DNA from 3 places in the Geodermatophilus sp. CPCC 205506 genome. Region 1 is predicted to be linked to each of the others. Evidence: riboswitches for the same ligand, from Rfam matches in the RefSeq annotation. Region 1 holds a riboswitch; each other region holds the start of a gene.

Region 1 (10,397 bases):
ACGCCGATGAAGCCGAGGATGACCGCGAGGCCGTAGGCCAGGTAGACCAGCTTGTCCAGCAGCCCGTCGAGCAGGAAGAACAGCTGGCGGAGGCCGAGCAGGGCGAAGGCGTTGGCGGTGAAGACCAGGTAGGTCTCCTGGGTGAGACCGAAGATCGCCGGGATCGAGTCGACGGCGAAGAGGATGTCGGCGCTGCCGATCGCGATGAGCGCGATGAACAGCGGGGTGATGTACCGCTTGCCCTTGACCTTCGCGGTCAGCCGGTCGCCGTGGTAGTCGTCGGTGGTCGGCAGCAGGCGACGGGTGAGCCGCAGGAAGCTGTTCTCCTTGAACTCCTCCTCGTCGTCGTGGCCGCCGCTCCTGGCCTGCGCCCACGCGGTGTAGATGAGGAAGCCGCCGAAGATGTAGAAGACCCAGCTGAAGTTCTCGATGGCCGCGGCGCCCAGGAAGATGAAGATCGTCCGCAGCACGAGGGCGAAGGCGATGCCGAAGAGCAGCACCTTCTGCTGCAGTTCCCGGGGCACGGCGAAGCTCGCCATGATCAGGACGAAGACGAACAGGTTGTCGACCGAGAGGCTCTTCTCGGTGATGAAGCCGGCGAAGTACTCACCGCCGTACTGCGGGCCGGCGAACCAGAGCACCAGCAGCCCGAAGACGATGGCGATGCCGACGTAGACCGCCGACCAGGTGGCCGACTCACGCAGCGTCGGGGCGTGGGGCGTGCGGACGTGGCCGACGAAGTCGAACACGAGCATGCCGATGATCGCGGCGATGGTGATCGCCCAGATCCAGAGCGGGACATCCATACAGGGGTACCTCCGGAGGACTGGCAGCTGTCAGCACCGGAGGTCTCTCCCGCCGCCCGGAAGGACCGGACGACCGGCAGCGCCGGGGATCACTGGACCCCGTGTTGACGACGCTGCCGAGTGGGGATACTCCCCTCCACGGGACCGGCCAGCCTGCGTCGAGGCGTGCCCGGTCCCAGAGGGTCCAACGGCCGGGCCGGCGGCGGGGTTCCCGAACTCCCAGGGAACCTCCAGCCGTCGGTCACGCCGTCGGTCACGCCGTCGGTCACGCCGTCGTGGGCCGCCGGCTCCGGGGCAGTGCGGCCACGATCGCGTCGTAGGAGGCGTCGACCAGCTCACGGACCTCGTCGTCGGGCACGGGGCCGGTCCAGTCGACGGCGTTCCAGCCGTACCGCCCGACGTAGGCGCTCTGCGTGATCGCCCCCGGGTAGCGGTCCCGCCACTCGGCGGCCTCGGCGGCGTCCCGGCCGCACTTCACGCCGACGGTGCCGCTGTCCAGGCCGATGAACGCGAAGGCCTTGCCGCCCACCTTGGCGACCAGCTCGGCCTCCCCCCAGGGGTAGCTCTCCTCCGCGCCCGGCTTGCCCAGGCAGTGGGCGACCAGCTCCTCCCTGTGCATCAGGCGTGCGCGGCGTCGAGCTGCCGGAGCTCCTTCTTGAGCTCGGTCAGCTCGTCGCGCAACCGGGCCGCCACCTCGAACTGCAGCTCCCGGGCGGCGGCGAGCATCTGCTCGTTCATCTGCGTGATGAGATCGGCCAGCTCGTTGCGCGGCAACCCCTGGACCTCGATCGCGCCGGCCTTCCCGGCCTTCTTCCTCGACGAGAGCCCCGGCACCGGCGACTTCCCGCGGGACTGCTGCCGCCCCGAGCCGCCGAGCAGCTCGGCGGAGGCATCGGTGTCGTCGGCCGCCTGGTAGATGCCGTCGAGGATGTCGACGATCTTCTTCCGCAGCGGCTGGGGGTCGACCCCGCGCTCGGTGTTGTAGGCGATCTGCTTCTCGCGCCGGCGGTTGGTCTCCTCGATCGCGTGCGCCATCGAAGGGGTGATCTTGTCGGCGTACATGTGCACCTGCCCCGAGACGTTGCGGGCGGCGCGGCCGATCGTCTGGATCAGCGAGGTCCCCGACCGGAGGAAGCCCTCCTTGTCGGCGTCGAGGATCGCCACCAGCGACACCTCCGGCAGGTCCAGGCCCTCGCGGAGCAGGTTGATGCCGACCAGGACGTCGTACTCGCCCTGCCGGAGCTCGCGGAGCAGCTCGACCCGGCGCAGGGTGTCGACCTCGGAGTGCAGGTAGCGGACCCGGATGCCGAGCTCGAGCAGGTAGTCGGTGAGGTCCTCGGCCATCTTCTTGGTCAGGGTGGTGACCAGGATCCGCTCGTCCTTCTCGGTGCGGACCCGGATCTCGTGCACCAGGTCGTCGATCTGCCCCTTGGTCGGCTTGATGACGACCTCCGGGTCGACCAGGCCAGTAGGGCGGATGACCTGCTCGACGAACTCGCCCTGCGTGCGGCCCAGCTCGTAGGGGCCGGGCGTCGCGGACAGGTAGACCGTCTGGCCGATCCGGTCGGTGAACTCCTCCCACTTCAGCGGGCGGTTGTCCATCGCCGACGGCAGCCGGAACCCGTGCTCCACCAGCGTCCGCTTGCGGCTCATGTCGCCCTCGTACATGCCGCCGATCTGCGGCACGGTCACGTGCGACTCGTCGATGACCAGCAGGAAGTCGTCGGGGAAGTAGTCGATGAGACAGGCGCCGGCGGAGCCGGGCGCGCGCCCGTCGATGTGCCGCGAGTAGTTCTCGATGCCCGAGCAGAACCCGACCTGGCGCATCATCTCGATGTCGTAGGTGGTGCGCATGCGCAGCCGCTGGGCCTCCAGCAGCTTGCCCTGCCGCTCAAGCTCGGCCAGCCGCTGCTCGAGCTCGGCCTCGATGCTCCCGATCGCCCGCTCCATGCGCTCGGGGCCGGCGACGTAGTGGGTGGCCGGGAAGACGAACAGCTCCTCGACCTCGCGGATGACCTCGCCGGTCAGCGGGTGCAGGTAGTACAGCCGCTCCACCTCGTCGCCGAACATCTCGATCCGGACGGCGAGCTCCTCGTAGACGGGGAAGACCTCGATGGTGTCGCCCCGGACCCGGAAGGTGCCGCGGGTGAAGGACAGGTCGTTGCGGGTGTACTGCTCGGTGACCAGCGTGCGGAGCAGCTCGTCGCGGTCCCGCTCCTCCCCGACCGAGATCTTCAGCGCGCGGTCGACGTACTCCTGCGGCGTGCCCAGGCCGTAGATGCAGGACACCGTGGCCACCACGACCACGTCCCGCCGGGTGAGCAGCGCCTGCGTCGCCGAGTGCCGCAGCCGCTCGACCTCCTCGTTGATCGAGGAGTCCTTCTCGATGTAGGTGTCGGTCTGCGGGACGTAGGCCTCGGGCTGGTAGTAGTCGTAGTACGAGACGAAGTACTCGACGGCGTTGTCGGGCAGCAGCTCGCGGAACTCGTTGGCCAGCTGCGCGGCGAGGGTCTTGTTCGGCGCCATGACCAGCGTCGGCCGTTGCACCTGCTCGACCAGCCAGGCCGTCGTCGCCGACTTGCCGGTGCCGGTGGCGCCGAGGAGGACGACGTCCTGCTCGCCGGCGTTCACCCGCTCGGCGAGCGCGGTGATCGCCGCCGGCTGGTCGCCCGAGGGCTGGAAGTCGCTGACGACGCGGAAGCGCCCCTGGGTCGGCCGGAGATCGGTGGTCGCGCGCACGGGTCGACGGTACGACGGGGGTGTGACAGGACGGCGTCCGTGCGACGCCCGCGCACTCCCGGGGCGGACGGGACCGATCCACTGGCCCCGGGTGCTTGCCCTGGGGTATCCGACCCGCCTAGCGTCCCCGGTCGCAGGAGCGGTCACCGCCGGGGACCAGCGCCACCCGGGGACACCCGGGCGAGGTCGGACCCCGGCGCCGCTGCCGGCCGGACCTGCGCACGACGCCCCCCGTGGAGAACCGCGGGGGGCGTCGTCGTCCGGGGTGAGCGAGATCTCCCCCGCCGGGCACCGGACCGAGGTGTGCGGGCCCCCCGGAGGGGGCAACGGGGGCATGGTGCACCACGTGTGACCCGACCTCCTCGCCCGTGCCCCGCGGCGGGAGGCCACCGGCCCCCGGCCTCCCGGGGGCGCCAGCGCAGGAGGACCTCGTTTCATGACCCAGGTGTGGCCTGGTACCGCCTACCCCCTCGGTGCCACCTACGACGGCACCGGCACCAACTTCGCGATCTTCAGTGAGGTCGCCGAGAAGGTCGAGCTGTGCCTCTTCGACGACGCCGGCAACGAGGAGCGCATCCGCCTGCCGGAGATGGACGGGTTCGTCTGGCACGCCTTCCTGCCCGGCATCCAGCCCGGCCAGCGCTACGGCTACCGCATCCACGGCCCCTACCACCCGTCGCAGGGCATGCGGTGCAACCCGAACAAGCTGCTGCTCGACCCCTACGCGAAGGCCATCGACGGCCGGGTCGACTGGGACCCGTCGGTGTTCGGGTACGACTTCGACAGCGGGGAGCGCAACGACGAGGACTCGGCCGCGCACATGCCGAAGTCCGTCGTCGTCAACCCGTACTTCGACTGGGGCGTGGACCGGCCCCCGCGGACCCCGTACCACAAGTCGGTGATCTACGAGGCCCACGTCAAGGGCCTCACGATGACCCACCCGGACGTGCCGGAGGACCTGCGCGGCACGTACGCGGGCATCGCGCACCCGGCGGTCATCGACCACCTCACCGGGCTCGGCGTCACCGCGATCGAGCTCATGCCCGTGCACCAGTTCGTGCAGGACGACACCCTGGAGCAGAAGGGCCTGCGCAACTACTGGGGCTACAACACGATCGGCTTCTTCGCCCCGCACAACGAGTACGCCAGCAACACCGACAACGGCATGCAGGTGGCGGAGTTCAAGGGGATGGTCCGGACCCTGCACGAGGCGGGGATCGAGGTCATCCTCGACGTGGTCTACAACCACACCGCCGAGGGCAACCACCTCGGGCCGACGCTGTCGTTCAAGGGCATCGACAACCGGGCCTACTACCGGCTGGTCGAGGACGACCCGCAGTACTACATGGACTACACCGGCACCGGGAACTCGCTCAACGCCCGCACCCCGCAGGCCCTGCAGCTGATCATGGACTCGCTGCGGTACTGGATCACCGAGATGCACGTCGACGGCTTCCGCTTCGACCTCGCCTCCACCCTCGCCCGCGAGCTGCACGCCGTCGACCGGCTGTCGGCCTTCTTCGACCTGGTGCACCAGGACCCGGTGGTCAGCCAGGTCAAGCTCATCGCCGAGCCCTGGGACGTCGGCGAGGGCGGCTACCAGGTCGGCAACTTCCCGGCCCTGTGGACCGAGTGGAACGGCAAGTACCGCGACACCGTCCGCGACTTCTGGCGCGGCGAGGACGCGACCGTCGGCGAGTTCGCCAGCCGGATCACCGGTTCCTCGGACCTGTACCAGCACTCGGGCCGGCGCCCGGTGGCCAGCATCAACTTCGTCACCGCGCACGACGGGTTCACGCTGACCGACCTCGTCTCCTACAACGAGAAGCACAACGAGGCCAACGGCGAGGGCAACAACGACGGCGAGAGCCACAACCGCAGCTGGAACTGCGGGGTGGAGGGCGAGACCGTCGACAAGAAGGTGCTCACCCTGCGGGCCCGTCAGCGCCGCAACTTCCTGGCCACGCTGATGCTCAGCCAGGGCGTGCCCATGCTCCTGCACGGCGACGAGCTGGGCCGGACGCAGCAGGGCAACAACAACGGCTACTGCCAGGACTCGCCGCTGACCTGGGTCCACTGGGACGAGGTCGACGAGGGGCTGCTGGAGTTCACCAAGCTGGTCACCCGGCTGCGTGCCGAGCACCCGACGTTCCGCCGTCGTCGCTTCTTCCACGGCCGGCCGGTGCGGCGCGAGCGGGGCGCCCCGGTGCAGGACATCGCCTGGCTCACGCCGGACGGTGACCTGATGACCGAGGACGACTGGGACGCCGGCTTCGCCAAGTCGATCGCCATGTACCTCAACGGGCACGGCATCCGGTCGACCGACGAGCGCGGCGAGGACGTCGTCGACGACCACTTCTACCTGGCGTTCAACGCGACGCACGAGCCGATGGACTTCACCCTGCCGGCCGAGGAGTACGCCGCGGCCTGGACGGTCGTCCTCGACACCGCCGAGATGGAGGCCGTCGAGCCGACGCAGCTCAAGCCCGGCGAGACGATCACCGTGGAGGACCGGTCGATGGTCGTGTTCAGCGCCCCGCGTCGCGCGTGAGCGGGCCCGAGATGAGCGAGCCGGGCACGAGCGAGCCGCTGAGCCGGGAGCGCCGGCGCGCGGTGCCCACCGCGACCTACCGGCTGCAGGTGACGGCGGACTTCACCCTGGACGACGCCGCGTCGGTCGCCGGCTACCTGGCCGACCTCGGGGTGAGCCACGCCTACACCTCTCCCCTGTTGCGCGCGGCCGCCGGCAGCACGCACGGCTACGACACCGTCGACCACGCGCACGTCGACGAGTCGCGGGGCGGGCAGGCCGGCTTGGACCGGCTGGTCGCCGCGCTGCACGCGCAGGGGCTGGGCCTCGTGCTCGACCTGGTGCCCAACCACATGGGCGTGGCCGATCCGGCCGAGGCGCCGTGGTGGTGGGACGTGCTGCGGCACGGCCGGGACAGCGCGCACGCCGGCGCGTTCGACATCGACTGGGACTTCGGCGGCGGCAGGGTGCGGCTGCCGGTGCTGGGCTCGGCGGACGACGTCGAGAAGCTGGAGGTGGTGGACGGGGAGCTGCGGTACTACGACAACCGCTTCCCGATCGCGCCGGGCACCGGGCAGGGCACCCCGCAGGAGGTGCACGCCCGCCAGCACTACGAGCTGGTCGACTGGCGGCGGGCCGACGCCGACCTGAACTACCGGCGGTTCTTCGCGATCAACACCCTCGCCGGGCTGCGCGTGGAGGACCCGGAGGTGTTCGCCGCGACCCATGAGCTGGTCCTGCGGCTGGTCGAGGTCGGCGCCGTCGACGGCCTGCGGATCGACCACCCCGACGGCCTGGCCGACCCCAAGGGCTACCTCGACCGGCTGGCCGAGGCCTCGGGCGGGCGCTGGACCGTGGTGGAGAAGATCCTCGAGCCCGGGGAGGACCTGCCGGAGAGCTGGTCGACGGCCGGGACGACGGGCTACGACGCGCTGGCCGAGGTGGACGACGTGCTCGTCGACCCGGCCGGCGAGGCGGCGCTGACCGCGCTGGACACCGAGCTGTCCGGCGCGCCGGTGGACTATGCGCGGTTGGTGCACGACTGCAAGCGCGAGGTGACCGACGGGATCCTCGGCTCGGAGGTGGCCCGCCTGGTGCGGGTCATCGGCGAGTTGCCCGGCATCGACGTCGCGCAGCAGACCGAGGCGCTGGCCGAGCTGCTGGCGGGCTTCCCCGTCTACCGCACCTACCTGCCCGACGGCCGCGAGCACCTCGACGCGACCGTGGCCGCGGTCCGGGAGCGCCGTCCCGACCTCACCGACGCCGTGGACGCACTGCACACGGTGCTGTCGCAGGCGGGGACCGAGGCCGCCACCCGCTTCGAGCAGACCAGCGGTCCGGTGATGGCCAAGGGCGTCGAGGACAGCGCCTACTACCGCTGGGCGCGGTTCGTCGCGCTCAACGAGGTGGGCGGCGACCCGGCGCGCTTCGGCAGCACGGTCGAGGAGTTCCACGAGGCGCAGCAGCGCCGCCTGGCGCGCAGGCCCGAGTCGATGACCGCGCTGTCGACGCACGACACCAAGCGCAGCGAGGACGTGCGCGCCCGGCTGGCGGTGCTCGCCGAGCTGCCCACCGAGTGGGCGCAGCTGGTGCGACAGCTGCTCTCCCGGCACCCGCTGGCCGACCGACCGCTGGCCCACCTGGTGTGGCAGAACCTGGTCGGGGCCTGGCCGCTGTCCCGCGAGCGGGCGCACGCCTACGTGGAGAAGGCCGCCCGCGAGGCGGGGACGTCGACGACGTGGACCGACCCGGCCGAGGAGTTCGAGAACCGGCTGCACGCGCTGGTCGACGCCGCGTTCGACGACGAGCAGACGAACGGCGCGATCGAGGACCTCGTCGCCCGGATCGCGCCCTTCGGGAGGTCCAACTCTCTGGCGCAGAAGCTCCTGCAGCTCACCATCCCCGGCGTCCCGGACGTCTACCAGGGCACCGAGCTGTGGGACCTCTCCCTCGTCGACCCGGACAACCGCCGTCCGGTCGACTACGAGCTGCGCCGCCGGCTGCTGGCCCGGCTGGACGGCGGCGAGGTGCCCGCGGTCGACGAGAGCGGCGCGGCCAAGCTGCTCGTGGTCTCCCGCACGCTGCGGGCCCGCCGCGAGCACCCGGAGTGGTTCGCCGGCTACCAACCGGTGGCGGCGACCGGCGCGACGGCGGGGCACGTGGTCGCCTTCGACCGCGGGGGTGCGGTGACGGTGGCCACCCGGCTGCCGGTCGGGCTGGCCGGCGCCGGCGGCTGGGGCGACACCGCGCTGCAGCTGCCGAACGGCGCCTGGCGGGACCTGCTCACCGGAGACTGCTTCGTCTCCGACGCCGCCGGGATGCCGGTGCGCGACGTGTTGGGGCGGCTGCCGGTCGCCCTGCTGGTCCGCGACTGAAAGTGAGGGGCCTGGGACGGTGCGCCGTCCCCGGCCCGGCCTGTCGCGCCACGCCGGGGTGACACGCCGGGTGCCGCGGAGTCGCTCGATGGCCTCCGCCTACCGTCCCCCGGGTGCCCGGCCGACCGGCCGGGCACGGCGCCGTCCCGCCCAACCCCGTCCGGCGGCGTCCTGACCACAGCACAACCGTGGACGGGGGTGGGGGAACCACATTCGACGCCACGTGCGTCTCGGGGTGAAGCCGCGTTCCGCGGCCGGGCACCGATCGTCCGAACCCGACAGCTCACCCCGCAGGCGGTCGATCGGAGGATCCCCTTGTCCCAGCACGATCGTTCCTGCCTGCCTGCCCGCGGTCTGCGCCGCGGTGCCGTCGTCCTCACCGGCGCGGCGGCCCTCTCCCTCGGCGCCCTCGCCGGCCCGGCGCTTGCCGCCGGCCCCAACAACTGGGACGCCGTCGCCCAGTGCGAGTCCGGCGGCAACTGGAGCATCAACACCGGCAACGGCTACTACGGCGGCCTGCAGTTCAGCCCCGGCACCTGGGCGGCCTACGGCGGCACCGCGTACGCGGCCCGCGCCGACCTCGCCTCCAAGGAGCAGCAGATCGCCGTCGCCGAGCGCACGCTCGACGGCCAGGGCCCCGGCGCCTGGCCGACCTGCGGGAAGGGCCTCGACCCGGCCGCGCCCGAGTGGGGCGCCCCGGCCCCCGCGGCCGCCCCCGCACCCGCCGCGGCGTCCGCCGGGACCTACGTGGTCAAGCCCGGCGACACGCTCGGCAAGATCGCCGCCGCGCACGGCACCCCCGGTGGGTGGCAGGCGCTGTACGAGAAGAACAGGAACGTGCTGAGCAGCCCGCACGTCCTCCAGGTCGGCCAGACGCTCGTGCTCTGACGCCGGTGTCCGGGATCCGGGGCGCCGCCGTCGGCGGCGTCCCGGAGCCCGGTGGGTGAGCGCCGCGCAGGTCACGATTGGCCTCCGGTCGGACGGGCATGTTCTGGCCGCCGGTCCCCCGGCCGATCCGTCCCACCCCGCCTGGAGGCCCCCGCATGTCCGCACCCGTCGACTTCTCCGTCTGGGCACCGCTGCCGAAGCGGGTCCGGCTCCAGGTCGACGGCACGGTGCACGAGATGCACCGCGGCGACGGCGGCTGGTGGCGCGCCGAGGTCGAGGCCGGGCCGGAGGCGGACTACGGCTTCCTGCTGGACGACGACGACACGCCTTGGCCGGATCCGCGCTCGCGGCGCCAGCCGAACGGCGTGCACGGACTCTCCCGCCGCTTCGACCCGGCGGCGTACCGCTGGGTCGACCGGGCGTGGACCGGGCGGCCGCTCGCCGGCGGCGTGGTCTACGAGCTGCACGTCGGCACGTTCACCCCCGAGGGCACCCTCGACGCCGCCGTCGGCCGACTGGACCACCTCGTGGAGCTCGGCATCGACTTCGTCGAACTGCTCCCGGTCAACGGCTTCAACGGCACGCACAACTGGGGCTACGACGGCGTCCTCTGGTACGCGGTGCAGGAGGAGTACGGCGGCCCGGCGGCCTACCAGCGCTTCGTCGACGCCTGCCACCAACGCGGCCTGGCCGTGATCCAGGACGTCGTCTACAACCACCTCGGTCCGTCGGGGAACTACCTGCCGCTGTTCTTCCCGGTCTTCGCCGAGGGCGGCGCCACCACGTGGGGCAACTCGGTCAACCTGTCGGGGCCGGACTCCGACGAGGTGCGCCGCTACATCGTCGACAACGCCCTCATGTGGCTGCGCGACATGCACGTCGACGGGCTGCGCCTGGACGCCGTCCACGCGCTGGTCGACGAGCGGGCCACCCACGTGCTGGAGGAGATGGCGCAGGAGGTCGACCGGCTGTCGGTCGCCGAGGGCCGCCCACTGACGCTGATCGCCGAGAGCGACCTCAACGACCCGCGCCTGGTCACCCCGCGCGTGGCCGGTGGCA
Region 2 (10,397 bases), on a different contig from region 1:
CAGCGTCGTCGACGACGGCGCGGGCTTCGACCCCGGCGGGCGGCCGGCCGTCGACGGCTCGCCGCTGGAGACCGGCGGCGGGCTGACGCTCATGCAGGCACTGGTCGACCGGCTGGACTTCCACCACGAGTCCGACGGGCGGCACCGGGTGACGCTGGAGAAGCGGCTGGACGCGCACCCGCCGCTGCGCCTGGTCGACCCCGTCTGACGGCGCATGCACCCGGCCGGATCCGTTCTCGAGGAGCGCTACGAGCTCCAGTCCCCCATCGCCACCGGGGGCATGGGGCAGGTCTGGCGCGCCCGCGACCTCGTCCTGGGCCGGCAGGTCGCGGTCAAGGTGCTGCGCGCCGAGTTCACCGGGAACCAGGTCTTCCTGACCCGGTTCCGCACCGAGGCCCGGCTCTCCGCGGGGCTCGTGCACCCGAACATCGCCGTCCTGCACGACTACGGCGAGGTCGAGCCCGCCGGCGGTGACCGGGTGGTCTACCTGGTGATGGAGCTCGTGGACGGCGAGCCGCTCTCGACCCTGCTGCAGCGCGAGCACCGGTTGCCGCCGGAGCGGACCCTGGCCCTGCTGGGCCAGGTCGCGGCCGGGCTGGCCGCCGCGCACGCGGCCGGGGTGGTGCACCGGGACGTCAAGCCGGGCAACCTGCTCGTCGCATCGGACGGCACGGTCAAGATCACCGACTTCGGCATCGCCTGGTCGGCGGCCAACGCGCCGATCACCCGCACCGGCCACGTCATCGGGACCGCCCAGTACCTCGCGCCGGAGCAGGTGCGCGGGGACAAGGCCGTCCCGGCCAGCGACGTCTACTCCTGGGGCATGGTGGCCTACGAGTGCCTCGCCGGCCGGCGCGCGTTCGACGGCCCCAACCCGGTGGACATCGCACTGCGGCAGCTGCGGGAGGACCCCGACCCCCTGCCCCCGGACCTGCCGGACGGCGTGCGCCGGCTGGTCGAGCGGACCCTCACCAAGGACCCGGCCCAGCGGATCCCGGACGGCGCCGCCCTGCTCGCCGCGGTGGACGACGCCGCCGCCGGGCGGGAGCCCGACCGCGCCGACACCCTCGTGCTGCCGATCGCGCCCCCCGCCCCGGTGACGCAGGTGCTGTCCCCCGCCGCGGTCCCCGCCGCGGGGCCCGCCGTGGACGACGCCCACCCCGTCGACGACGAGCCGGAGGACCGGTCACGCCGCCGGATGCTCATCCCGCTGCTGGTGGCCCTCGTCGTCGTCGCGGCCGTGGCAGCGGGGCTGGTGGTCCTCGGGAACAGCGGGACCGACCCCGCACCGGCCGGTCAGCCGACGACGTCGACCACGCCGGCCCCGACGACGTCCGCGGCGCCGACGCCCCCGCCGGTCGTGCAGGTGCGGCTGGACCCCGCGGAGTACGTCGGCCGGCCGGTCGGCCAGGTGCAACCCCAGCTGGCCGGCCTGGACCTGGCGGTCGTGCTGCAGGCCGTCGAGACCGCCGACGTCCCCGCCGGGCAGGTGACGGCGCTCGCCCCGACCGGCGAGGTGCCGGTCGGCACGACGATCACCGTCACCCACGCCGTCGCGCCGCCCCCACCGCCGCCGCCGACCGCCGCGCCGACGACGGAGGCCCAGCCCACCGCCGAGCAGGGCGACGGGAACGGCAACGGCAACCGCCGCCGGGACCGCGACCGCGATCGCGACCGCAAGGGCGATGACTGAGGGCGTCCGCAGCCGACGGGACGGGGGTCCCGCGGCGGGGTAGGTCCTCCCGGTGGAGAAGATCAGCGACCGCCTGCTCAACTGGGCGTCGATCCTGGAGCCGACCACCCGGCTGCAGGCCGAGCGCACCGCCTCGATGCCGTTCATCCGCCCGCACATGGCGCTCATGCCCGACGCGCACCTGGGCAAGGGCGCGACGGTCGGCTCGGTGATCCCCACCGAGGGCGCGATCATCCCGGCGGCGGTGGGGGTCGACATCGGGTGCGGGATGGACGCCGTCCGCACCCAGTTCACGGCCGACGACCTCCACGGGCGCAACCTCGGCGCGCTGCACGGGCAGATCTCGCGGGCGGTCCCGCTCTCGGCCGGCCGGTACAACAAGAAGCTGCGCGACTCCGCGGCCGCCCGGGTGGCGGAGCTCCGGGAGCTGCCGGGCGTGGGCCAGGCCGACGGAGTCGCCGACACCTGGCCGATGCAGCTGGGGTCGCTCGGGTCGGGCAACCACTTCATCGAGGTGTCGCTGGACGAGGCCGACCGGGTGTGGCTGTTCCTGCACTCGGGCTCGCGCGGGGTGGGCAACCGGCTGGCGTCCAAGCACATCCGGATCGCGCAGCAGCGCTGCCGCGACGAGCACCTGCCCGACCGCGACCTGGCCTGGCTCGAGGAGGGGACGCCGGAGTTCGACGCCTACATCGAGGCGCTGGGTTGGGCGCAGCGGTTCGCCTTCCTCAACCGCGCGGAGATGATGGACCGCGTCGCCGAGCAGGTGTCCCGCTTCCTCGGCACCGAGGTCGCGCGGCAGGTGGAGATCTCCTGCCACCACAACTACACCGAGCGGGAGACGCACCTCGGGCACGACGTCTGGCTGTCCCGCAAGGGGGCCATCTCGGCGCGGCGGGGCCAGGACGGGCTGATCCCCGGGTCGATGGGGACGGCGTCCTACGTGGTGGTCGGCAGGGGCAACCCCGACGCGCTGATGTCCGCGCCGCACGGGGCCGGCCGCAACCACTCGCGCGGCGCCGCGCGGCGGCTGTTCACCCGCGCCGACCTCGATCGGCGGATGAAGGGCATCGCCTGGGGCCGGTCGGACGCCTTCCTCGACGAGCACCCGGACGCGTACAAGCCGATCGACCGTGTCATGGCCGACGCGGCCGACCTGGTCGAGGTCCGGCACACGCTGCGCCAGGTGGTCAACGTCAAGGGCGACTGACGCCCCGGGGCACATGTGTCTCCCGGGAAGCTCGTGCTCTGCCCACCACCGTGGGCAGAGCACGAGCTCCCGCAGGACACGTGCCCGGCCGCCGCCTATCCGGCGGCGCGGCGGCCGGCGCGCTCACTCCCGAGGCGACCAGCCGGTCGCCAGCCAGCCCGGGAGGTCCAGCAGGCCGGGCGCCAGCGCGCGGGTGGCCTCGATGTCGCCGCGGTAGGCGGGCGGGTGGGCGAGCCAGGTGAACATGGCGCGCGCGTCGTCGTCCAGGCCGTCGAGCGGCACCGCCTCGTAGCGGCCGGGCCGGCCGGCCCGCTCGCCGAAGGCGGCGGCGATCTGCTCGCCGGTCCGCTCGTCACCGGCGATCTCGATGCTGCCGCCGGGCACCCGGCCGGGGTCGAGGAGGACGTCGGCGGAGACCGTGCCGATGTCGGCGACGGCGATCATCTGCAGCGGCACGCCCGCCGGCAGCGGCATCCGGACGACGACCTCGCCGTCCTGCACCGCCGCCATCCAGCCCAGGTTCTCCATGAAGAAGACCGGCCGGACGACGGTCGCCGGCAGCCCCGACGCGGCCAGGTGCTCCTCGACGCGGCGCTTGCTCTCGAAGTGCGGGATGCCGGTCGAGCGCTCGGCGCCGCCGACGGAGTTGAGCACGACGTGCTCCACGCCGGCGTCCGCGGCCGCGTCGACGAGCGCGATCCCCTGGCGCTCCTCCGCCTCGGGCCCGCCGGCGCCGAACGGGGTGGTCATGGCGAACACCCGCTGCGCGCCGGAGAACGCCGTCCGCAGGCTGTCGGGGTCGGCCAGCTCGGCGCGGACGAGCTCGGCGCCCCGGTCGGCGAGGTCCCGGGCCTTGGCGGGGTCGCGGACGAGGGCGCGCACGCGGGCACCGGCGTCCAGCAGGGCGCGGGCGACGGCGCCGCCCTGCTGTCCGGTGGCACCGACGACGGCGATGACGGTCATGGGACTCCTCGGACTCGGTCTGGGCCGGCACGCGGGCGCGTGCCCCGTACGCGGCAGCGGCCCCCACCCGGGCTCGGGTGGGGGCCGCTGCGCCAGCAGATCAGTAGCGCCCGGTGCCGCGGCCCATGCCCTTGCCGCCGCCGCCCTTCTGCTGCTTCTGCTGGAAGTCCTGGATGAGCTTCTTGAGCTTGGCCTGGTTCTGCGGTTTGCGGGCCTCCTGGATGACCTTCGCCGCGATCCCCGACGCCACGAGCTTCCGGATCATGCCGGCCATGTGGGTTCCTCCTCGGTTCGGTTGACCTGCTTCGTGCCCGCCCAACGGCCGGGCCAACCACCCGGGTTCCGGCGGCAGGGCGTCGTCCGCCGATGACAGTCGGTGGTGCCACCCCGCAGGGGACGAGAACGTACGGATACCGCCGACCAGCGGTGACGGAGCCGGGCGGCTCCTCACACTGCGTCGTCCCCGCTGGTGAGGACGGCGAGCCGCGGCGTCCCCGGCCGCCGGATCCGACACCGACCCCGAATGGCGACGCCCGGCGGGGGTTCTTAGCGTTCTGCGCGGTCCAGCGGGCTCCCTCGTCGCCCACCCGTGGCGGCACCCGCCGGACACCGCCGAACCGGGCGTCGGTCGTCTACCGAGGCCCGGACCGGGGACCCACCGCAGCACTGGGGTGAAGCGCGATCCGTCGCGCCGGGCGACTCCCCCGTCCGAACCCGTCAGCTAACCCGGTAGGCGGTCGTGGAGAACAGGAGAACACGTCGTCCATGACGACTGCACGCACGACCTCTGCACGTCGCACGTTCCGTGGGATCGCCGTCGCCGTCATCGCCGGTGCCGGTATCGCGCTCTCCCCCCTGCCGGCAACGGCTGACACCGGTGGGGACGGTGGTGGGGGCGCTGCCGTCGCCGCTGCTCCGGCCGCCGCTTCGAGCGGCGCCGCCCAGGCCGCGGTCGACACCGCGCTCGCCCAGGTGGGCGACCGCTACGTGTACGGCGCGACCGGCCCGAACTCCTTCGACTGCTCGGGGCTGACGAGCTTCGCCTACAAGGCGGCGGGGATCTCCATCCCGCGCACCTCGCGGGCGCAGGCGGGCTTCGGCGCCCCGGTGGCGAAGTCGGACCTCCGGCCCGGTGACCTGGTGTTCTTCTACAGCCCGGTCTCGCACGTGGGCATGTACATCGGCAACGGCCAGATGGTGCACGCCTCGACCGCCAGCAAGCCGGTCGCCGTGGTGAACCTCGACTCGATGCCGAGCTACTCGGGCGCCCGCCGGGTCGCCTGACGCCTCGCGGTGCCCCGGCCGTCTGCTGACGGCCGGGGCACCGCGGCGGTCAGCCGATCCCGCTGAGGACGGCGGCAGCCGCGGCGTCGAGCGAGTCGCGCGCGCGTGCCCACGACGTCGAGCTCGGGAAGTCGCCGAGGAGGACGACCACCCGCCCGTCGGCGAGCTCGCCCGCCGAGTGCAGCTGCCGGCGCCCGTCGACGCAGCACATCCAGCCCTGCTTGGCCGCCACCGGCCCCGTGGCGCCGGTGCCGCTCGAGAGCAGGCCGAACCGCTGGTCGAAGCCGTCGGCGGCCGTCGCCGAGGTCGACCGCAGCCAGCCCAGGAGCCGGTCGGCGTCCCCGGGGTCGAGCAGCTGCCCGCGCGCCGCGAGGACGGCGGCGAGATCCGTGGCGCTCGTCGTCGCCTGGCCCCACTGACCCGGGATCGACGGCGGCGCGGTGGCGGTGAGCCCCAGTACCGCGGCGACGTCGGTGACCAGCCCGGGCCCGTCGTACCGGTCCCACAGCCGGCTCATCGCGGCGTCGTCCGACCCCACGATCGCCCGCTCGGCCAGGGCGACGTCCTCGTCGGGCAGGGTCAGGGCACCGCTCTCGTCGAGCGCCAGCAGCCGGGTGACCACGAGCAGTTTCACCAGCGACGCGGTGGAGACCGGCCGGCCGGCGTCCGCGCTGGCGAGCAGCCGGTCCCCGTCGGCGTCCAGGACGACGACCGAGACGGTTCCGCCGGCGCCCGCCGCTGCGGCCTCGACGCCGGCCAGCACCGGCGCCGCGTCGATCGTCCGGAGTTCGGCCTTCGCGGAGGGCCCGGTCGCCTCCGGGACGTCGGTCGCGGCGGCCGTCTTGCCGTCGGTGGCGACGTGGCTGTCCGCCGCCGCGGTCACCATCGGGGTCGTGCAGCTGGCGAGGCCGCCGAGGACCACCCCGGACGCGCACAGCGCAGCGAGACCCCGGCGGAGCCGGTGGTCCAGGAGGGGACGGCGTCCGGCCACGGGGACAGGGTGGGGGCGCTACCTGCCGGTGAGCAGGGAGTCCGCTGCTCGCCTCCTCCGGATGAGGGAGCCGCCCGCGGAGTCCACGGCTTCGCCGTCTGGCCCCTACGGGTGAGCGCCTCCTGCGGCGGCACGTTGATCTTGGTAACAAGTGTCAGGACTTCGAGCCGATCGCGTTCCGGAGCCTGTGGTTTCGAGAACAAGAGCGGGGCCTCGGCCCACGCGTCGGGGGGAACATGTTCCACGAGCCGCTGCGGCGGGATCCGCTGGTCGTCGGCTGGGCCGTGGTGATGCTCCTCGGTGCATTCGTCGCGCTGAGCAACAACACCGAGTGGAGCGGCGACCTCGACCCCGATCGGGTCGCGGGCTTCCTCAAGGACCTTGCCGATGCCTTCCTGTGGTCGTTCATGCTGCTGCTGCTGCTCGCCTGGCTCCGGGCACGCCTGTGGCGCGTGCCCAGCAGCTCACCCCGACGCAGCGGTGGAGCAGCCCGCCGGGCGACGCAGGACGCTCCGCCACTCCCCTGGACCGATCGCTGGTTGCGGGACTGGCGCGAGGCCGAGGCCCGGCAGCGCACCGATCGACCATCCGGCCCGCCCCCGGCTCCTTCGCCCGTCGTCTGTCGGCACGGCGCGCCGCTCGACGTGGAGGGCCCGGCACAGCAGGCCCCCGTCCTGCAGGCGCTGTCGGTGAGCCACACCATCGTGCGCCCGGGTTCGCAGGTCAGCGTGACGTGGTGCTTCCAGAACTGCCGGGACGTCGTCGTCGACGGCCGCGGCGGTCACCCGTCGTGCGGTGAGGCGCTCGTGCAGATCGACACCAGCCGGCGGATCCAGCTCGTCGGGCGGAACCGGTACGGGACGACACCGGTCGCGACCGCGACGGTCGTGGCCATGACCGTGCCGCAGCTGGACCTGCCGACGGTGGCGGCGCCGCCACCGGTGTCCCTGCGGACCGACGTCGCCGCGACGGTCGGCGCGAGCACTCCCATCACCCAGCGGCTCGACGACTTCTGGGCGACGCAGGAACGCCTGCGGCCACGGGTGGACGCCCCGGCGCGGGTCGTCGGGGTGCCGGCGTCGGTGGTCGACGGCCTGCGGCGAGCGCGTCGCACGAGCGGGAAGGGCTGAGCAGGCCGTGCGCACGTGGATCGACCGGCACACGATCGCCGAGGTCTTCCTGACCGTCTCCGGTGCGAACCGCGACGTGCTGGAGCAGGCACCCCGAGACCGCACCAAGCACGTCGCGATGGGCATCGTGCTCGCCTCGGTCGCCCTCATCGCGGTGGGCTCGGCGTCATACGCCTTCTACCTGGCGCTGCACATGCCCGTGCTGATCGCCGTCCTCGGGGGCCTCGTCTGGGGACTCATCATCCTCAACCTCGACCGCTGGCTCGTCGTCTCCACCCCACGCCTGAAGCGCTGGTGGTGGACCATCGCCATGGCCCTGCCACGGTTCGGCCTCGCAGTGCTCATCGGCGCGGTGGTCTCCACGCCGCTCACCCTCGCGATCTTCAGCGGCGAGATCGACACCGAGATCCAGGTGATGGCGGCCGAGGACGAGGACCGGTTCACCGAGCAACTGGCCGCGGACAGCCGCTACCAGCAGTTGCCGGAGCTGCGGCAGCGGATCGGGGAACTCCAGGCGGACCTGGCCGACGGCGTCTCGGAGAACGACGTCCTGCAGGACCCGGCCGTTGCGGACCTGCAGCGGCGGCTGGACGCCGTCACCACGCAGTACGACGCGGCTGAGGCGGCCGTGGTGTGCGAGACGGAGGGCACCTGTGGCTCCGGCGCGGCCGGCGTGGGGCCTGCGGCGGCGCAGAAGGTCGAGATCAGGGACCGGCTCCTCGGGGAGAGGGACGCGCTCACCCAGCAGCTCGAGGCGATGAAGGCGCAGGTGCGTGAGCAGCTCGGTCAGGAGGAAGGGACCAGGAGCGCGGACCAGCGGGCGCAACTGGAGGCGTTGGAGGCCCAGGTCGCAGGGACCCAGGCCGACATGGATGCCGAGATCGCTGCCCACCAGGAGGCCGTCGGGGACAGTGACGGGATCCTGGCCCGACTGTCCGCGCTCAGCCGGATCGAGGAGGACGACCCGGCACTGGGCAGGGCGCACACCCTGCTGTTCTGGTTCATGACCGCGATCGAGTGCCTGCCGATCCTCTTCAAGACGATGCTCTCGCTCGCTCCGCCCACGCTCTACGAGACGCTGGTCAAGCTGGAGGACGAGAAGGCGGAGCAGCGTGCCCGGCTACGCCTGCAGACCGAGTACGAGGAGGCCGAGACCCTGGCCCGGTCGGCGCTCGCCGCCGCCGAGGCCCGCGCGGCCCGAACTCTCGAAGCGGAGTCGAAGGCCACGGGAATGGTGCTGGGCGCCCAGCTCGCGGTCACCCGCGACGGTGTACGGCGCTGGCGGGACGAGCAGCTCGGGAGATCGCCGTCGTCCCGTGGCGGACCCGTCGACCTGGGCAAGCCATCCCCCGTGCCGGCGGCACGGAACGAGGCGGACCTCGACGCCTTCCTCGACGACCTGGACAGCGACCTCGCGCCGTCCTCGTGACCCTCCTCTGGCATGGCGGAGCGCTGGTCAGCGGCCGTTCGGCTCCTGGCAGGGGCTCGGCGGCTGATCCGCGGACTGCAGGGAGAACACCGCCCCGGCGTCGCGCGGCCAGGTGCGGAGGAAGAGGAGCCCGAACCTGCGGTTGAGCAGCGCGTCGGAGCCGACCTCGTCGACCAGCTGCGTGAGCCGCCCGGCGTCGTGGTTGCGGTAGCGCCGCAGCTCTTCGCCGGCGGCCACGGTGAGGACGTCCCCGACGGCGCCCATGACGACGACCGCGCTCCAGTCGTCGTCCGGACCGCCGTCGCACAGCTGGACCCGGCGCGGGTGCACGCCGTGGCCGGCGGCGCAGCTGTCGCACCCGGCGCCCTGCAGCGCGCGGCCGCCCTCGCCGACGGACGATCCGGGGTCGCGGTCGGTCATGGCGGGCTCCTTGCTGAGGAGGCGGGCAGGAGCCCGCCGTGCCCCAGGAGAGCACCCGGCGAACGACTATCGCCTGCTCTCCCCACCGATCGGAGGCCGATGTCCTCCGGGAGCGTGGCCGACGCGGACCGTGGTGACGCTGGGTCAGGCCCGGGCGGTCAGCAGTCCGCGACGTAGCGACGGCGGAACTCGGCGGACCACGTGCCGAGCTCGTCCACCCGGGAGGCGGCGTCGGCCAGGTCGCCGTGGCCGACGTGCCGCACCGCGGTGCGCATCCGGCCGCGCTGTCCCGCGACCGCGTCGACGGCGTCGCGCGCCGCCGCGTCGTCGTCCCGGGCCAGGACGACGGTGACCGCCTCGTCGAACACCGGGCCGCCACCGGCCCGTCCGCCCCGGCGCACGCTCTCGGTCAGGAGCACGTTGCGCAGCAGCTGCCGCGTGGCGTGCCCGCCGAGCTCGGCGAAGGCGCCGTCGGCCATGCCGAACGTGCGGCACCAGCAGTCGTACTTCTCGTCGGCGGCCTCGCTGGCGGGGTCCCGGCTGAAGCCGTCGACGTACTTCGTCTCGACGGCGATCAGCTGGCTGCGCCCGTCGGCCAGCCGGCCGGCCACCACCGCGTCGAACGCGGTCCCGTCCCGGAGGTGGTCGCGGCGGTCGGGCGCCCACTCGCACTCGATCCCCGCGATCCGCCGTCCGCGGACGTCGATCCCGACCAGCCCGACCAGGTCGAGGCCGAGCAGGTCGTTGAGGACGGCGACCGCGGACCGGGGGTGCGCGCGGAGGTGCCCGAAGACGCTGAAGCACAGCGGCATCGAGCTGAGCATGTTGGTGAACAGCCGGTTCTTCTCCAGCCGGCCACCCTCGCGCGACACCTCGTCGGCACGGCTGCACGCGTACTCGGCGGCCTCCTCGCTGAGGAAGTTGCGCCGCCACTCGTCCGGCGCCAGGTAGTTGCCGAGGGTGCGCCGGCGCGCGTCCTGGCCCGCCGGGAGCCCGAGGACGAGCTCGCGGTAGCGGGACTGCCGGTGCCGTTCGCGCCGGGTGACGGCGTTGTCGGACGCGACGGTGACGAGGTCTGCTGTGGTCATGCCGAGGCCCTTCCGCGGAGGCGGTGTGGTCCGCGCGCGGACCCGTGCCCAGGTGTTCGGCCGTGAGCTGCGACACATCAAGGTCAACGCGAGGAACGCGGGGGGTTCTCAGGGCACGACCAGTTCCCGGGTGCCGTCCGCGTCCCGGACGACCACTCGCTCCACCTCGCTCCGGAGGAAGGTCTCGGC
Region 3 (10,397 bases), on a different contig from region 1:
GCCGCAGATCGGCCCGGTGATCTGGGGCAGCGACGGCGACCAGCACAACGCGATCGAGATCGCCGCGGGCAGCTCGACGATGACCATGGCCGGCCAGGCGGTGTACCGCTGGGCCACCACCAAGCTCACCGAGACCCTCGTCGAGGCGATGGAGGCCGCGGGCGTCGGCCCGCAGGACATCGACGTCTTCGCCCCGCACCAGGCCAACCTGCGGATCATCGAGTCGATGACCAAGCGGCTCGGGTTCGGCGAGCGGACCGTCGTCGCCCGCGACATCGTGCAGGCCGGCAACACGTCGGCCGCCTCCGTCCCGCTGGCGCTGACCGCGTTGATGGAGTCCGGTGAGGCCAAGAGCGGCGACCTGACCCTCGTCCTCGGCTACGGCGCCGGACTCACCTTCGCCGGACAGGTGTTCCGCCTGCCCTGAGGGGCACCCACCATGCACCGGGCCACCAGGGCCCGACGGCGGAGTTCCCGCCTACCCGAGAGAGAGGACCGCGCGTGAGCGAGGACATCCAGACCGGTCTGGCCGAGATCCTGGAGGAGGTCGCGGGCGTCGCCCCCGCCGACGCCACCCCGGAGAAGTCGTTCACGGAGGACCTCGACGTCGACTCCCTGTCGATGGTCGAGATCGCCACCGCGGTCGAGGACAAGTTCGGCGTCGCCATCCCCGACGACGAGCTCGGCAACATCAAGACCGTCGGCGACGCCATCAGCTTCATCCAGAAGAACCAGTAGAAGGACCCCCCTGCCCCCCACCGCTCGCACGCTCGCGGCGGGACCCTGCAGGGGGCCTCGACCCGGCACCCCCGGCCGCACGTCCCAGGAGGAATCCCCATGAGCACGCCCGTCGGCGACGTCGTCGTCACCGGCCTCGGCGCCACCACACCACTGGGTGGCGACGTGGCCAGCACCTGGGACGCCCTGCTGGCCGGGCGGTCGGGGGTCAGCCGGATCACCGACGACTGGATCAAGGAGTTCCCGGCCCAGCTGGTCGCCCGGCTCGCGGCCGACCCCGTGGAGGGGCTCGACCGCGTGCGGGCCCGCCGGCTCGACCGCAGCCAGCAGGTGGCCGTCGTCGCCGCCGAGGAGGCGTGGCGGCACTCCGGCGCCGCCGACGCCGGGGTGGCCCCCGAGCGGGTCGCCGTCGTCTTCGGCACCGGCATCGGTGGGGCGCTGACCCTGCTCGGCCAGGACGACGTCCTGGAGGAGAAGGGGCCCAAGCGGGTCTCCCCCTTCACCATCCCCATGCTCATGCCCAACGGCCCGGCCGCCGCGGTCGGCCTGTCCATCGGCGCCAAGGGCGGCGTGCACGCACCGGTCAGCGCCTGCGCGTCCGGCGCCGAGGCCATCCGGTGGGGCCTGGACCTGATCCGCTTCGACCGCGCCGACGTCGTGCTGGTGGGCGGCGCGGAGGCCTGCGTGCACCCGCTGCCCATGGCCGGGTTCGCGGCCATGCGCGCGATGAGCACCCGCAACGACGAGCCGGAGCGCGCCTCGCGCCCGTTCGACAAGGCCCGCGACGGCTTCGTGCTCGGCGAGGGCGCGGCCGCCCTGGTCCTGGAGCGCGCCGACGCCGCGAAGGCCCGCGGGGCCCGGGTGCACGCCCGCCTGGCCGGCGCCGGCGGCACCGCCGACGGCTACGACCTGGTCGCCCCGCACCCGGAGGGCGAGGGTGCCGGCCGGGCGATCGCCGCGGCCATCCGCGACGCCGGACTCACCGCGGCCGACATCGGCCACGTGAACGCGCATGCCACGTCCACCCCGGTCGGTGACACAGCAGAGGCCGCCGCCATCCGCAACACCATCGGCGAGCACGTCCTCGTCACGGCCACCAAGAGCCAGACCGGCCACCTGCTCGGCGCGGCGGGGGCACTGGAGTCGGTCTTCACCATCCTCGCCCTGCGCGAGCAGGTGGTGCCGGCGACGGCGAACCTCGACGACCCGGACGACGACGCCTCCGTCCAGGCCCTCGACATCGTGCGCCGGGAGCCCAGGCGCGCCCAGCTCACCGCCGCGGTGAACGACTCCTTCGGCTTCGGCGGCCACAACATCGCGCTGGTCTTCACCACCGCCTGAAGAAGGACCCCGAGCACCGTCTCCTGGGTCGGCCCGACCGGGCCGGCCCAGCGGTGCCGCCTGCCCAGACCCCCCGATCCCGCGCGCCCGAGGCCCCGGAGGTCCCGTGACTGCCCTGTCCGTCGTCCCCGCCCCGACCGCCCCCGACCCGCGGGATCCGGCCGACCGCCTCGGGCGCCTGTTCGACCCCGGCTCCCTGTCGCTGCTGATCCCGCGGGACGACTCGGGTGTCCTGGCCGCCCGGGGCACGGTGTCGGGGAGCCCGGCCGTCGCGTACTGCACCGACGCGACCGTCATGGGCGGCGCCATGGGCCTCGACGGCTGCCGGCACATCGTCGACACGATCGACACCGCGCTGCGCGAGCGGCTGCCGGTGGTCGGGGTCTGGCACTCGGGGGGTGCGCGCCTGGCCGAGGGGGTCACGGCGCTGCACGCGGTGGGCGAGGTGTTCGCGGCGATGGTGCGGGCGTCGGGCCGGGTCCCGCAGATCTCCGTCGTCCTCGGGCCGGCCGCAGGGGGCGCCGCGTACGGCCCGGCGCTCACCGACCTGGTGATCATGGGCCCGGCCGGCCGGGTGTTCGTCACCGGCCCCGAGGTGGTCCGCTCGGTCACCGGCGAGGACGTCGACATGGAGCGGCTCGGCGGTCCGGACACGCACGGCCGGCGCAGCGGCGTCGTCCACGTGGTCGCCGACTCCGAGCAGGGTGCCCTCGACACCGCCCGCGAGGCGGTCGGCCTCCTCGCCGCCCAGGGGAGGTTCGCCCCGGCCGACGGCGAGCCGGACGTCGACCTGCGCGCCCTGCTGCCCGAGCAGCCGCAGCGGGCCTACGACGTCAAGCCGCTGGTCGCCGCCGTCCTGGACGGCGCCGGCCTGGAGCTGCACCCGCGCTGGGCGCCCAACGTCGTCACCACGCTCGGCCGGCTGGCCGGGCGCACGGTCGGCGTGATCGCCAACAACCCGCTGCGCCTGGGCGGCTGCCTGGACTCCTCCTCGGCCGAGAAGGCCGCCCGCTTCGTGCGGATGTGCGACGCCTTCGGGGTCCCCCTGGTGGTGCTGGTCGACGTGCCCGGGTACCTGCCCGGCGTCGGTCAGGAGTGGGACGGCGTGGTCCGCCGGGGCGCGAAGCTGCTGCACGCGTTCGCCGAGGCTGTGGTGCCGCGGGTGACGCTGGTGACCCGCAAGTCCTACGGCGGGGCGTACATCGCGATGAACGCCCGCTCGCTGGGCGCGACCGCGGTGTTCGCCTGGCCGGGCGCCGAGGTCGCCGTCATGGGCGCCAAGGCCGCCGTCGGCATCCTGCACCGCAAGAAACTGGCGGCCGTCCCCCCGGCCGAGCGCGAGGCGCTGCACGCGCACCTCGCCGCCGAGCACGAGCGGATCGCCGGCGGCGTGAACCGGGCGCTGCAGATCGGCGTCGTGGACGAGGTCGTCGACCCGTCGCGGACCCGGCGCCGGCTGGTCACCGCACTGGCCGCCGCCCCCGCCGGCCGCGGGGCGCACGGCAACATCCCTCTCTGACACACCGGGACGCGACGGGGCCCGGCACCTCCGCGGAGGAGCCGGGCCCGCTGCTTCTTCTGTGCGCTGGGCCGCCCGGACGCCGCTTCCCCGACGACGTCCGGACGGACCGGCCTCAGCCTACGACGGGAGTGCGGGGGGCACCCGGCCGTCGTAGTCGGATCGTGACCTAGACCACCTGGTGCAGCCAGGTGACCGGACTGCCGTCGCCGGCATGGCGGTAGACCTCGAGATCGGCGTCCCAGGCGGCACCGAGCAGCTCGTCCACGCCGTGGCGGAACGCCTCGATGGAGCCGGCCGTGGCAGCGAGGTGGCGCAACTGCTGCTCGCTGACGACGAGATCACCGTTGGCGCTCATGGGCGCGCGGAAGACACCGTGGCCGGGCACGTACGACATGCGCTCACCGTCGTTGCCGTGGCTGGCTTCCTCGGTCACCTCGAAGCGCAGCATCGGCCACGCGCGGAGCGCAGCGACGAGCTTGGCGCCTGTCCCGGGCGAACCGGTCCAGGCGACCTCGGCACGGTAGGAACCGTGTGCCGCGGGCTGGTCGGCCCACGACAGGGAGACCGGCGCGCCGACGACGCGTTCCAGCGCCCACTCGACGTGCTGGCAGAGCGCCTTCGGGCACGCGTGCACGAAGACGACACCCTGGGTAGACCGTCGTTGCACGGGGCACCTCCATCGACTCGATCGGTCTCGTCTTCCCCAACGGACGATCGATTCGGTGACAGGCTGTGTTCGGCGGCCTCGGACCAGGGGTCCCGTCAACAGTCTGCACGATGGTCACCCCCTCGCGCCAGTGCGGAGGAGGCGGATGGGTCACATGTGACGCTTGGTCACGGGAGTGACCACTATGTGCTGGTCAGCGGCCATACCACGGTGACGACACCGCCGTCCACCCATCCGCCGCGGCTTCCGTGCCCGCGTTCGGAGCGCACGCTCGGGACCCCGCGACGCGGCCGGTCGACGTCCACACCCGCAGACCGGTTGTGACACACGGTAACGACAGCCACGGTGCGTGACGAGTTCGACACGCCGCACCGGACGCGGGTCAGGCGCCGAACGAGGCCTGGAGGTCCTCGCGCGGCACCACCCGGGTCGCCCGGAACGGCAGCCCCTCGACGCCGGGCTCGCTCCAGTCCACGTCGACGACCTGACCGGCCCGCAGGGTGCTGGTCGGCCCGTGGACGACGGCGGCGTCGACCCAGCAGTCGCCGGGGAGGTCCGGTGCCTCGATCAGCCCGGCTCGCCGGTCGTCGTCCCAGCGGATGACGGTGCCGCGGGTGGTGCCGCTCCGTGTCATGCGGTCAGGCTGGCGCGGACCGCCGTCGCCGGACAAGAGCGCGGCGTGCGACGCACGTCATGCCTGCCCGTCGACGCGGCCGGGTAGGGGCGGCGCATGCCGAGCTCCCAGGGGATGGCCGACGCCGGCCGCGACCAGGTGTCGGGGATGGTGCTGCCCGCGTGGGACGCCTTCCTCGACCAGGCCGCCGCCGTCGACCTCGACCGGCCGACCCGGCTACCGGGCTGGCGGGCGCACGAGGTCTGCGTGCACCTCGGCTGCTGGGACGACCACACCGCCCTGGCCGACCTCATCGCCTCTGCCCGCGCGGGCGGCGGGGGCACTCCCCCGGACGTCGACGCGACCAACGCGCGCGTGACCGCGGCGCACCGCGACGCCTCCCGGGAGGAGGTGCTCGACGCGCTGCGGCGCAACCGCGAGGCGACCGCCCGCTACCTCGCCGAGGAGCCGCGCGAGCTCGACACCGCCCCGGCCCTGGCCGTGGTGGGCCGGCTGCCGCTGCTCAGCGTCGTCCTGGGACAGGCGTACGAGCTGGCGGTGCACGGACTGGACCTGGTACCCCTGGGCGCTCCCCCGGTGCAGGCCCCGGTCCTGCAGGCCGGCCTGGCGGCTCTGGCGGACGTCACCGGGGCACTGGCGGCGGCCGAGGGGATCACCGGTGGCGCCACCCTCGCGACGCCGGAGGGCGGCTGGCGGTTCGCCGCGGACGGCGACGGCTGGACCGTGCGCCGGGTGGCCCCGGGCGAGGCGAGCGGCACCGCGGTGGAGGCGGCGGCCGACCTGCTGCTCGAGGCGGCGTCCGGGCGGGTGAACCCCGTCGTGGCGCTGGCCCGACGGCGGCTGAAGGTGCACGAGCTCGGCGGCCTGCTGACCCTCGCGCCGATCGTGCAGGCCGCGCCCGGCATCCCCGGCGGGCCGATCCTGCAGCTCGCCGCCCAGACCCTCGGCGGCGTGGGCGGACTGCTCGGGCGGCTGCGCGGCCGGCGCTGACACGACGACATCCCCGACGAGGTCGGTTTACGTCGTAATCACCCGGGGCACCACCATCGCAGACGCTGTTGCGAACAACTTCACGGCGTCGCATCTCATTGACCGCAATTCTGCGGCGCACCTTTCACCACGGCCGAGGAGCCCCCCATGATCACGGACCAGGACGTTCGACGCGTGATCGGCAGCACGGCGTACGCCACGGACGGCAGCAAGCTCGGCACGGTCGGGGAGGTCTTCCTCGACGACGAGACCGGCCGCCCCGAGTGGGCCAGCGTTCGGACCGGCCTGTTCGGCACGAAGGAGGCCTTCGTCCCCCTGGCGCAGGCGGAGCTCGCGGGCGAGGACCTCCGCGTGCCCTTCGACAAGGACCGGGTCAAGAACGCCCCGCACGTCGACGTCGCCTCGGGGCACCTCTCGGCCACCGAGGAGTCGGAGCTGTACCGCCACTACGGCATCGGCGACACCGGCACGCCCGCGGCCGGGGGCCGGGACGTCGACGGTGACGGCGTGGTCGACCACCCGGTCGGCCACGACACCTCCGGCCCGACCACGGACGACGCGATGACCCGTTCCGAGGAGCGGCTCACCGTCGGCACGCGCACCGAGGAGGTCGGCCGCGCCCGGCTGCGCAAGTACGTCGTCACCGAGAACGTGACCGAGACCGTGCCGGTCTCCCGCGAGGAGGTCCGGGTCGAGCGCGAGCCGATCACCGAGGGCAACGTCGGCAACGCCATGGACGGCCCCGCCATCAGCGAGGAGGAGCACGAGGTCACCCTCCACGCCGAGCGCCCGGTCGTGGCGAAGGAGGCCGTGCCGGTCGAGCGGGTGCGCCTGGACACCGAGACCGTGACCGAGCAGCAGACGGTGAGCGAGCAGGTGCGCGAGGAGCGGATCGAGGCGGACGGCGTCGAGGAGACCCGCCGCCACTGACCGACCCTCGGGGCCGGGTGGCAGCACACCCCACCCGGCCCCCCGGTGCACGACCTCCCGCTCCCACCCCTCCCAGGAGACCCATGTCCACCACTGACCACGGCGCGTCGGCCACGCGCGGCCCGGCGCGCAACGCCGTCGACGCCCAGCACGACCGCTTCGGCGGCATCAAGTGGGGCGCGGCCTTCTTCGGCTGGCTGTCCGCCAACGGCCTCGCCGTCCTGCTCGTCGCGCTGCTCTCTGCCGCAGGCGTCGCCCTCGGCCTCACCCAGGGCATCCCCAGCACCGAGGAGGCCACCCAGCAGGCCGACACCATCGGCATCGCCGGCGGCATCGCACTGCTGGTGGTCCTCTTCCTCGCGTACCTCGCCGGCGGCTACGTGGCCGGCCGCATGGCCCGGTTCGACGGCGTCCGGCAGGGGATCGCAGTCTGGGTCATCGGACTCCTGGTCGTGATCGCCCTGTCGGTCGCCGGGGTCGTGCTCGGGTCGGAGTACAACGTGCTGCAGCAGTTGAACCTGCCGCGGATCCCGATCGACGAGGGAACGGCCACCACGGCGGGGATCATCGCCCTCGTGGCGGTCCTGCTCGCCACGCTGCTCGGTGCGGTCCTCGGCGGACGGCTCGGCACCCGGTACCACCGCAGGGTCGACCGGGCCGGCTTCGACGCCGCCTGACCCGGCTGGTCCCGCGACGACGGAGGGCCCCGCACCGACTGATCGGTGCGGGGCCCTCCGTCATGCGGTCGGGCTCAGCAGGAGCCGCCGAGGTCGATGCCGTGGGCGCTGAGCCACGGCATCGGGTTCACCCGGTTCTCGTACAGACCGCCCTGGTGCACCTCGAAGTGCAGGTGGGGTCCGGTGGACTGGCCCTTGTTGCCGACCTCGGCGATCTGCTGCCCGGCGGTGACCACCTGGCCGGCGCTGACGAAGAACCGGTTCACGTGGCCGTAGAGGGTGATCTGACCGTCGCCGTGCTGGACGTAGACCGCCTGGCCGAAGCCGCTGGCCGGGCCGGCCTGCAGGACGACGCCGCCCTCGGGGACGTAGATCGGGGTGCCGATAGGGGCGGCGATGTCGACGCCCTGGTGCATGGTGCCCCAGCGCGCGCCGTAGCAGGAGGTGAGGCGCCCGGAGGTCGGCATGCCGGACGTCGTGGCGGCGCTGGCGAGGGTCTGCGCCTGCGCCTGGCGCTCGCCCCAGGCGGCGCCCGGGTCGGCGGCACCCTGGGCGGCCAGCATCCGCTCACCGGCCTGGCGGAGCTCCTCCTCGAGGCGGGCCTTCTCGGCGGCGCGGGCGTCGAACTCGGCCTGCGCCTCGGCGAGGTGGGTGTTCGCCGCCGCCTCGGCCTGGTCGGCGGCGCGGGCGAGCTCGTCGAGCCGGACGACGGCGGCCTGCGCGGCACGGTCGGCGTCGGCGACCCGCTGCTCGACGGAGAGGAACTCGGCCAGCCGGTCGGACCGGTGGTCGCCGATGACCTCCATGGTGGCGGCCTGCTGCAGCAGCTCGGTGGGGCTCTCGGCGTCGAGCAGCAGCTCGACGTCGCCGTAGCGCTGGTCGCCGCCCATGTAGGCCTGGCGGCTGAGGTCGGCGATGGCCTCCTCGGCACCGGCGACCGCGGCCCGGGCCTCGGCCAGCTCGGCCGCGGTGGCCTCGGCCTCGGCCTGGCCGGCGGCGAGCTCGGCACGGGCGACGAGGGCGGCGTCGGCGGCGGCCTCGGCCTCGACCGTCATGCGCTGCAGCTGCTCCTCGGCGGCCTTGACCTCGCCCTCGATGCGGGCGACGTCAGCCGCGAGTTGCTCCTGCTCGGAGGCTGCGGGGGTGACGGGGGCGGCGACGGCCGCGGGCGCGCCGACCAGGAGGCCGGCGAGGACGGCGCCGACGACGAGGGCCCGGCGCGGAGAGCGCAGGCGACGGCGGACGGAGGTCGGTCGGTCGAGCTCGGTGTGCAGGCGGTGCAGGGTCGCCAAGGCGACGGTTCTCCCATCCTCGCGGCCGCCTACCGAGTTAGCTGACGGGTTCGGGCCGGACGGCGCCCTACCCGCCTGCGCCCCGTGCGCAGGCAGGACTCACCCCAGTGGAACGGTGGGTCCCCGGTCCCCCCTCGATCCCCGGAGGGACGTCGGGCGGTTCGGCGGGGCCCGGCCGAGGCCCCCCGGTTGTCGGGAGGCGGAGCCCGGCTGGGCCGTCAGGAAAGCTACTACGCGTGAGGGCCACCGGTCACGATCGGGTAACACACACGGTGCGCCTCCTTGCCCGAAGGGGTGAGGATCGACTACGTGCGGTCACAGCCTGACTGCTGACGGGTGATCACGGTGCCACACCCGTCACTCCTGCCGGGACCGCACCACCCACCTGCCCCGACACGGGTGGCGGAGCCCGGCGGAAGGGAGGAGGCTGCGCGGCCGCGTCGTCACCGACAGTGCGCGTCGGCACCCCCCGGTGAGATCCCGGACACGTCTGGCCGCCACGCCCGGGCGAGCGGCCCGACTCCGGTCGCCGGCGAGTGGACCCGGAGCCGACCGCCTAGGGTCGGCGACAGCGCCCCGGGGACGATCGCCCGGGCCCCGGATCGCGGAAGGCGTGTGTGACTGCCCGGAGGAAGGTCGCGGCCGGGATCGGCGCGCTGGCGGTCGGAGCCGCCGTCGTCGCCGTCGCCGGGTACGTGCCGCCGAACGAGCGCGACCGGGCCGGCGCCGCGGCCGGCGACCTGGCGGGTGCGATCGTCGGTGCGGGAGCGAGCAGCCAGCAGGCGGCCATGCAGGGCTGGACCGCGGGCTACTCCGCCGTCCAGCCGGGGGTGACCGTCGACTACGACCCGGTCGGCTCCGGCGGCGGGCGGGAACAGTTCCTGACCGGCGGCATCGACTTCGCGGGGTCGGACGCCGCACTGGACGACGAGGAGCTCGCCGAGGCCGCGGCCCGCTGCGGCCCCGCGGGGGTGTTCGAGCTGCCCAACTACATCTCGCCGATCGCCGTCGTCCACACCGCTCCGGGCCTCGACGAGCTCGCCCTCTCCCCCACCACGCTGGCGGCCGTCTTCGCCGGGCGGATCACCCGCTGGGACGACCCGGCCATCGCCGCCGACAACCCGGGCGCACCGCTGCCCGACCTGGCCGTGACGCCGGTTCACCGCAGCGACGAGTCCGGCACCACGGAGAACTTCACCGAGTACCTGGCGGCCACGGGCGGGGACGCCTGGCCGCACGAGCCCGACGGCGAGTGGCCGGTGGCCGGCGGGGAGGCCGCCCAGGGCAACTCCGGCGTCGTGGCCGCGGTGCGCAGCGGCGTCGGCACCATCGGGTACGCGGACCTCTCCCAGGCCGGTGACCTCGGCGTCGCGCGGATCGGGGTCGGCGAGGAGTTCGTCGCCCCCTCCCCCGAGGCCGCCGCCGCCGTGGTGGAGAACGCCTCCCGCCTGGAGGGCCGCGGCGAGTTCTCCTTCGCCGTCGAGCTCGACCGCACCACGACCGAGGCCGGCCGGTACCCCATCGTCCTGGTCAGCTACCACCTCGGCTGCGTCGAGTACGCCGACGCGCGGACCGCGGAGCTGGTCGCGGACTTCATGGGCTACGT

What was found. Region 1 has a riboswitch for cyclic di-AMP ahead of MY520_RS10950 (transglycosylase family protein). Riboswitches for the same ligand answer to the same signal wherever they lie in the genome.
Region 2: it holds a riboswitch for cyclic di-AMP, as region 1 does, so the genes downstream of both, MY520_RS08540 (C40 family peptidase) here and MY520_RS10950 (transglycosylase family protein) in region 1, are expected to answer to the same signal.
Region 3: it holds a riboswitch for cyclic di-AMP, as region 1 does, so the genes downstream of both, MY520_RS04695 (M23 family metallopeptidase) here and MY520_RS10950 (transglycosylase family protein) in region 1, are expected to answer to the same signal.

The regions. Positions count from the first base shown of each region.
Region 1 is NZ_JALPKP010000015.1:86,178-96,574, reverse strand. It holds gene MY520_RS10975 (TerC family protein) at 1-806, opposite strand, end outside; gene MY520_RS10970 (MmcQ/YjbR family DNA-binding protein) at 1,072-1,425, opposite strand; gene uvrB (excinuclease ABC subunit UvrB) at 1,425-3,545, opposite strand; gene glgX (glycogen debranching protein GlgX) at 3,982-6,096, shown strand; gene treY (malto-oligosyltrehalose synthase) at 6,093-8,450, shown strand; cyclic di-AMP (ydaO/yuaA leader) riboswitch at 8,620-8,763, shown strand; gene MY520_RS10950 (transglycosylase family protein) at 8,766-9,338, shown strand; gene treZ (malto-oligosyltrehalose trehalohydrolase) at 9,494-10,397, shown strand, end outside.
Region 2 is NZ_JALPKP010000011.1:64,246-74,642, reverse strand. It holds gene MY520_RS08565 (ATP-binding protein) at 1-208, shown strand, start outside; gene MY520_RS08560 (serine/threonine protein kinase) at 215-1,693, shown strand; gene MY520_RS08555 (RtcB family protein) at 1,746-2,903, shown strand; gene MY520_RS08550 (NmrA/HSCARG family protein) at 3,027-3,866, opposite strand; gene MY520_RS08545 (hypothetical protein) at 3,967-4,140, opposite strand; cyclic di-AMP (ydaO/yuaA leader) riboswitch at 4,467-4,618, shown strand; gene MY520_RS08540 (C40 family peptidase) at 4,632-5,150, shown strand; gene MY520_RS08535 (serine hydrolase) at 5,200-6,141, opposite strand; gene MY520_RS08530 (hypothetical protein) at 6,378-7,271, shown strand; gene MY520_RS08525 (DUF4407 domain-containing protein) at 7,279-8,700, shown strand; gene MY520_RS08520 (hypothetical protein) at 8,728-9,120, opposite strand; gene MY520_RS08515 (PGN_0703 family putative restriction endonuclease) at 9,279-10,208, opposite strand; gene MY520_RS08510 (hypothetical protein) at 10,317-10,397, opposite strand, start outside.
Region 3 is NZ_JALPKP010000005.1:125,589-135,985, forward strand. It holds gene MY520_RS04650 (beta-ketoacyl-ACP synthase III) at 1-427, shown strand, start outside; gene MY520_RS04655 (acyl carrier protein) at 502-738, shown strand; gene MY520_RS04660 (beta-ketoacyl-[acyl-carrier-protein] synthase family protein) at 838-2,079, shown strand; gene MY520_RS04665 (acyl-CoA carboxylase subunit beta) at 2,186-3,598, shown strand; gene MY520_RS04670 (DUF3145 domain-containing protein) at 3,768-4,268, opposite strand; gene MY520_RS04675 (hypothetical protein) at 4,651-4,902, opposite strand; gene MY520_RS04680 (maleylpyruvate isomerase N-terminal domain-containing protein) at 4,999-5,892, shown strand; gene MY520_RS04685 (DUF2382 domain-containing protein) at 6,040-6,822, shown strand; gene MY520_RS04690 (hypothetical protein) at 6,906-7,499, shown strand; gene MY520_RS04695 (M23 family metallopeptidase) at 7,574-8,791, opposite strand; cyclic di-AMP (ydaO/yuaA leader) riboswitch at 8,823-8,919, opposite strand; gene pstS (phosphate ABC transporter substrate-binding protein PstS) at 9,409-10,397, shown strand, end outside.